2 regions of the Micromonospora sp. NPDC048835 genome follow, and region 2 is predicted to be linked to the other one. Evidence: riboswitches for the same ligand, from Rfam matches in the RefSeq annotation. Region 2 holds a riboswitch; the other holds the start of a gene.

Region 1 (3,400 bases), on a different contig from region 2:
CGGTTGACGAGCGGCAGCGCCTCGGCGACCCGGTGCTCCACCAGGATCAGCGTGGTGTCGGCGTCCAGCGCGCCGGCCACCGCGCGCCGGATCAGGTCGGCCCCGGCCGGGTCGAGGTTGGCGGTCGGCTCGTCGAGCAGCAGCAGCGCGGGGTGCAGGGCCAGCGCGCCGGCCAGGGCGAGGCGTTGCTGCTCGCCACCGGAGAGTGCCGCGGTGTTGCGGTTGCGGGAGTACGGAAAGCCGACCCGGTGCAGTGCCTCGTCCACCCGGGGCCAGATCTCGTCGGCCGGCACTCCCCGGTTCTCCAGCCCGAACGCGACGTCGTCGCCGCAGCGCGCCATCACCAGTTGGGTCTCCGGGTCCTGGAAGACGATGCCGACCCGCTCCCGCCCCTTGCGCGGGTCGAGCCCGTCGATCTCGACGGTGCCCTCCTGCTCGCCGGAGTCTTCGGGGAGCAGCCCGGCCAGTGCGCTGAGCAGGGTGCTCTTGCCGGCCCCCGACGGCCCGAGCAGCAGCACCCGCTCCCCGGCCTCGACCCGCAGGTCGACCCCGCGCACCGCCCAGGCCCGCCGCCCGGCGTGCCGCCACCCGAACCCCCGCAGAACAACCGCGCCCACCGAACCCCCTCCCGCGTGATTTCCCGTTGTCGATCAAGAGGTTTGCGTCAGGATTCCGCCTCTGGTTGACGCAAAACTCTTGATCGACGAAGTCGGACCGGGGTCAGATCAGGGCCCGGTTGCGGCCCACCGGGAAGCGGTCCAGGACGCCGGTGTTGGCCAGCGCCCGGGTGAGCAGCCAGCCGCCCGCTCCGGCGATGACGGTGGCGCTGACGATGGTGAGCAGCGCGTACGGGACGCGGTAGTCGCCGAGCGCGTAGTCGACGTTCCAGACGAAGAAGTCGAACAGTGCGGCGCTGACACCGGTCAGCGCACCGGCGAACACGGCGGTCGGCAGCCGGAACGACCGGTACCGGAAGGCGGCGAAGGCCAGCTCCGCGCCGATGCCCTGCACGATGCCCTGCGGGATCACCGTACCGGCCCACTGGCTGCCCATCAGCGCGGACAGGACCGCCGCCACGGTCTCGCAGTAGAGGGCGGCCCCGGGCTTGCGGATGACCAGCCCACCGATCACCGCCGGCATCAGCCAGACGCCGTAGAGCAGGGTCTGCGCCGGCGGGAAGAAGGCGAACGCGCCCTCGGTGGCGCTCCAGACCAGGCCCCAGGCCCAGAAGATGACGCCGAAGGCGACAGCGATCACCGAGGCGACCACGATGTCGATGGTGCGCCAACGGTTTGTGGTGTTGTCCATGGTGTGCTCCCAGTTCTAGGAAGAGAACCAGGAGAAGACGCACGCCGCGTCCGGTGGCACCGGACTGCGGCGCGGCTGGAGGTCGACCGAACTCCCTGCGCTGGCATTACCCAGATCAGGTTCGAGGGTCTGCGGGCGTGCCCGCACTCTCAGCGCTGTGCGCTCCCCTGTCGGATATGAAGTTGTCTCGCTGACGCTAACACCGCCCCGGGGTACGGGGACAGCAGGCACCCGCCTGACCTGCGGGAGCGACCGCCCTACCCGGTCTGGGTACGCTTCCGATCATGCGGGTTGACGCGCGAGGCTTCACGTTCGAGGTGACCGTCGACGGTCCACCGGACGGTGTACCCGTCCTGCTGCTGCACGGTTTCCCGCAGCACAGCGGCGAGTGGGCCGACGTGGTGCCGACGCTGCACGCCGGCGGGCTGCGCACGTACGCACTGGACCAGCGCGGCTACTCGCCGGGCGCCCGGCCCACGCTGGTGGCCGACTACCGGATCCCCGAGCTGGTCACCGACGTGGTGGCGGTGCTCGACGCGCTCGGCCTGGACACCGTGCACCTGGTCGGTCACGACTGGGGTGCGATCGTGGCCTGGGCGGTCGCCGCCCGGCACCCCGAGCGGGTCCACACGCTCACCGCGGTGTCCGTGCCGCACCCGGCGGCCATGGCACACGCCCTGACCACCGACGGCCAACAGAAGGCGCGCTCGTCGTACATCGCGCTGTTCCGCAAGCCGGGCAAGGCGGAGAAGGTGCTGCTGGCGTGGCACGCCACCGCACTGCGCAAGCTGCTCGGCGGGGTGGGCGACCCGTCCCGGGTGAACAGGTACGCCGACCCGATGCGCGAGCCGGGGGCGCTCACGGCCGCGCTGAACTGGTACCGGGCCATGTCCCGCAGGGACCTGGCCGACGTCGGCCAGGTCGCGGTGCCCACCACGTACGTCTGGAGTGACCGGGACGTCGCGATCGGCCGGACCGCCGCCGAGGCGTGCGCGGCGAACGTCACCGGGGACTACCGCTTCGTGCAGCTTCCCGGGGTGAGTCACTGGATCCCGGACGCGGCGCCGGGCCCGCTCGCCGAGGCGGTCCTGGCCCGGGTCGGCGGCACGGGCTGAGCGGGCGGCGGCCTGACCTGAGAGGGCGGCGGCCTGACCTGAGACGGCGGCGGCCTGAGCGGGCGGCGAACGCCAACGGGCCGGCTGGCCCGCAAATTCGAACGACGGAGGACGTATGACGGTGAGCGCCGAGGACTACCTGGCCGTGGTGACCGAGACGATCGGCAGGGTGGCCGCCAGCCAACGGGAGGCGGTGGGGCGGGCCGCCGACCTGATCGCCGACGCCGTTCGAGCCGACGGTGTGGTGCACGCGTTCGGCACCGGGCACTCGGAGGCCCTGGCCATGGAGATCGCCGGACGGGCCGGCGGGCTGGTGCCGACCAACCGGATCGCGCTGCGCGACCTGGTGCTGCTCGGCGGCGAACCCGCCGATCGGCTCGGCCCGCTGCTGGAACGGGACCCGGCCGTCGCCCGCCGCCTCTACGAGCTGGCCCCGGTGCGTCCGACCGACGTCTTCGTACTCGCCTCGAACTCCGGGGTGAACGGCGCGATGGTGGAGTTCGCGACGCTTGTGAAGGAGCACGGTCACGGGTTGGTGGCGATCACCTCGGCGCAGCACTCCGGCCGGATGACCTCCCGACACCCGTCCGGGCGCAAGCTGAGCGACCTCGCCGACGTGGTGCTCGACAACGGCGCACCGTACGGGGACGCGACGCTGCCCCTGCCCGGCGGCGGCGCCGTCGGTGCCGTCTCCTCGATCACCGCCGCGCTGCTGGCCCAGCAGGTGACCGTGGAGGTGGTGGCGCGGCTGCTTGCGGCGGGGGAGCGGCCCCCGGTCTACCTGTCGGCGAACATCCCGGACGGCGACGCGCACAACAACGAGCTGGAAGCGCGGTACGCGGGCCGGATCCGACGCGGGGCCTGAGGCTGCCGGCGACGGCTCGGCTGGTGCTTGTGGCCGACGTGCGTCGCCGAGATGAACGGCGGATGTCGTGAACCTGTTTCGCGCTCGGCCGGGTGGGGCATTGGCGTTGCTG
Region 2 (3,400 bases):
ACTGGGGCTCGGCGTACGACTCCCGGGTGTGCCCGAGGCCCGTGTACCAGGACCGGCCACCGTCGTAGTCCTGACACCAGGCGACCGGGTGGTCCGCACCCATCGCGCCGGCGCCGGGGGTGTAGCTCTTCTCGTCCAGGCTGGCCAGCACGTGCACGTCCGGCCGGGGGTTGGACTGGTAGTTGTACCACTCGTCGAACCGGGACCAGCGGTCCGGAAGTCCGGCCGTGGACGGGTGGGCGTGGTCCTCCACCTTGACCGTGGCCGTCTGGTTCTGCGGGTGGTTGGCGAAGTACGCGCCGACCAGGTCGCCGTACCAGGCCCAGCTGTACTCGGTGTCCGACGCGGCGTGGATGCCGACGTAGCCGCCGCCCGCCTTCACGTAGCGCTCGAACGCGGCCTGCTGGTCGGCGTTGAGCACGTCACCCGTGGTGGAGAGCCAGATCACCGCCTTGTACTTCGCCAGGTTGGCGTCGGTGAATGACGCGCCGTCCTCGGAGTTGTCCACGGTGAATCCGTTTGCAGCGCCGAGCTGCTGGATGGCCGCGATGCCGGTGGGGATCGAGTCGTGCCGGAAGCCGGCGGTCTTGGAGAAGATCAGGACGGAGAAGGGATCGACTGCTGCGGCCTTTGGCGCCTTCGGCACCACCTGGCTGACCGGGGCTGCGGCTTGCGCATCCCGTGGGGGAACCTGGGCGGCCGCCTGGGCAGGCGCGCCGAACAGGGTGGTCGAGGCCATGGCCAGTGAGATCAGGGTTGCGGTGATTGGTACGCGGGCACGACGAGAACGGGACACGCCGCCTCCTGTGTCGTAGTGACAGGGCTCGCGGGAGTCGGCTCGCCGAAGGCCGTCCCTGATGGAGTCGGTGGTCACACCGTGCCAGGGTGCCCCCACCGACATTTTGTCGAATCGCTGAACAAATTAATTCGGCTGGTTCGATGTCGGGCAAGATGCGGACGGGTAACGGTTCTGCAACGGGGGGCGACATTCCGAACAGGACCGTATGAAGTGCCCCATGGATCTCGCTCGTTTCCCGGCGGCCCACCCCGCCGACCCGCCCCGCCGGCCGTCGCCGACCGCGCCTTGGCAGGCCGGCGAATCTGTCGTACGGTGACACGCAAGTAACCCACGGGAGCCCGGTGTACCGGGCTGAGAGGGGGGCTGACAGCCCCCGACCGTCGAACCTGATCCGGATAATGCCGGCGCAGGGAGGAGCGTTGCCGTGCCGTCCCTGGGGCGATTGCATCTCATCACCGACACCCGACCCGGTCGTGACCCACTCGCCGTGGTTCAGGCCGCCCTCACCGTGGCCCGCGCCGACCTGGTGGTGCAGGTGCGTGTCGAGGACTCCGCCACCGACCGCGAGGCGTACGACCTGACCCGGCGGGTGCTGGCGCTCTGCGTGTCGTACGGGGCGACCTGCCTGGTCAACGACCGGTTGCACGTGGCGCTTGCGGTGGGTGCCGCCGGTGGTCACGTCGGCGCCGACGACCTGCCGGTGGCCGCCGCCCGCCGGGTGCTCGGCCCCACCTGCGTGCTGGGAGCCACCGCCCGCGCGCCGGGCCCGGCAGGCGAGGCCGTCGCGGCGGGAGCCAGCTACCTCGGCGTCGGGCCGTGCCACCACACCAGCACCAAGACCGGGCTGCCGGACCCCATCGGGCCCGCCGGGGTGCGCGCCGTCGTCGAGGCCGTCGACGTTCCGGTCATCGCGATCGGCGGGGTGACCGCCGCCCGGGTGCCGGCGCTGAGGGCCGCCGGGGCGTACGGGGTGGCGGTGGTCGGTGCCGTCTCCTCCGCCGCCGACCCGGCACGGGCGACCGCGGAGCTGATCGAGGCCCTGACGTGCTGACCGGCCGGTCCCCGTCACCGCCGTCGAGCGACCGGGTCCGGCCGGACGTGGCAGTGGTGGGGGCGGGGCCCATCGGGCTCGCCATCGCCTGGCGTTGCGCCGCTCGTGGGCTGCGGGTGGTGGTGCACGATCCGGCACCCGGCTCGGGGGCGTCGGCGGTCGCCGCCGGCATGCTCTCCCCGGTCGCCGAGGCGTACTTCGGCGAGCGGCAGCTGACCGGGTTGCTGCTGGCGTCCGCCACCCGCTGGCCGGCGTTCGCCGCCGAGCTGACCGCGACGACCGGAGTCGAGATCGGCTACCGGACCGAGGGCACCCTGATGGTCGGCCTCACCGGCGACGACCTGGCCGAGGCGCGCCGGCTCTGGGCGTACCAGCAGGGGTTGGGGCTGCCCGTGACGCCGCTGCGCCCCAGCGAGCTGCGCGACCGCGAGCCGGCGCTCGCCCCACGGGTGCGCGGCGGCGCGTTCGCACCCACCGACCACCAGGTCGACCCCCGGCTGCTGGTGCCGGCGCTGCGCACGGCCGCGCAGCGGGCCGGCGCGGTGCTCGTGCCGCAGCCGGTTCGGCACCTGTCCGACGTGGACGCCGGGGTCACCGTGATCGCCGCCGGCTGCGGCGCCGCGGCGCTCACCGGCCTGCCCGTGCGGCCGGTGAAGGGCCAGGTCCTCCGGCTCCGCACGCCCGACGGCGTCGCGCCGGGCTTCCGGCACGTCATCCGGGGGTACGCCGACGGCGAGCACGTCTACCTCGTGCCCCGCACCGGGGGTGAGGTGGTGCTCGGCGCGACGGTCGAGGAGCGCTCGGACACCACCGTCACCGCCGGTGCCGTGCAGCGGCTGCTGCGCGCCGGGGTCGACCTGCTGCCCGAACTCGCCGAGTACGAGCTGGTCGAGGCGGTCGCCGGGCTGCGCCCCGGCACCCCGGACAACGCGCCGATCCTCGGGCCCCTGCCCGACCGGCCGGATGTCCTGGCCGCCACCGGGCACCACCGGCACGGCATCGTGCTCACTCCGGTCACCGCCGATCTGATCGCCGATCTGGTGCTCGGCGGCGTACCCGACCCGATGCTCGGGCCCTTTCGTGCCGACCGTTTCGGCGCTGTCGCCCGGGGCGGGCCTGACCCAATGACGGAGGGGAAGCTGTGGAGTTGACGGTGAACGGGGCCGAGCGCAGCATCGCCGCTGGCGCTTCGGTGGCGGACCTGGTCAGCGCCATCGTGCCGCACGCGCGCGGCGTGGCGGTCGCGGTCAACGGCGAGGTGGTACCCCGGGCCGGCTGGCCGGAGCGGGCGCTGCGCGACGGTGACCGGGTCGAGGTGCTCACCGCGGCGCAGGGCGGGTGAGCGGGGTGTCGTTCGTACTGGGCGGGCAGACGTTCACCTCGCGGTTGATCCTCGGCACCGGCGGGGCCGCGAACCTGCACGTGCTGGAGCAGGCGATCCGCGCGTCCGGCACTGAACTGGTCACACTGGCGCTGCGCCGGGTCGGCACCGCACCGGGCTCCACCGGCGGGCTGCTGGAGCTGCTGGACCGGTGCGGAGTACGGCTGCT

The links. A riboswitch is a leader RNA that binds a small molecule or an ion and turns the genes downstream of it on or off. The one in region 2 is predicted to bind thiamine pyrophosphate.
Region 1: another riboswitch for thiamine pyrophosphate. It lies ahead of AB0C15_RS30430 (ECF transporter S component); the one in region 2 lies ahead of thiE (thiamine phosphate synthase).

Annotation. Positions count from the first base shown of each region.
Region 1 covers NZ_JBEZGM010000043.1:25,659-29,058, reverse strand. Annotated here, with positions in the region: gene AB0C15_RS30435 (ABC transporter ATP-binding protein) at 1-617, opposite strand, end outside; gene AB0C15_RS30430 (ECF transporter S component) at 721-1,308, opposite strand; TPP riboswitch at 1,383-1,487, opposite strand; gene AB0C15_RS30425 (alpha/beta fold hydrolase) at 1,593-2,423, shown strand; gene AB0C15_RS30420 (SIS domain-containing protein) at 2,539-3,288, shown strand.
Region 2 covers NZ_JBEZGM010000020.1:3,743-7,142, reverse strand. Annotated here, with positions in the region: gene AB0C15_RS22750 (ThuA domain-containing protein) at 1-796, opposite strand, end outside; TPP riboswitch at 1,120-1,229, shown strand; gene thiE (thiamine phosphate synthase) at 1,224-1,850, shown strand; gene thiO (glycine oxidase ThiO) at 1,847-3,001, shown strand; gene thiS (sulfur carrier protein ThiS) at 2,992-3,192, shown strand; gene AB0C15_RS22730 (thiazole synthase) at 3,189-3,400, shown strand, end outside.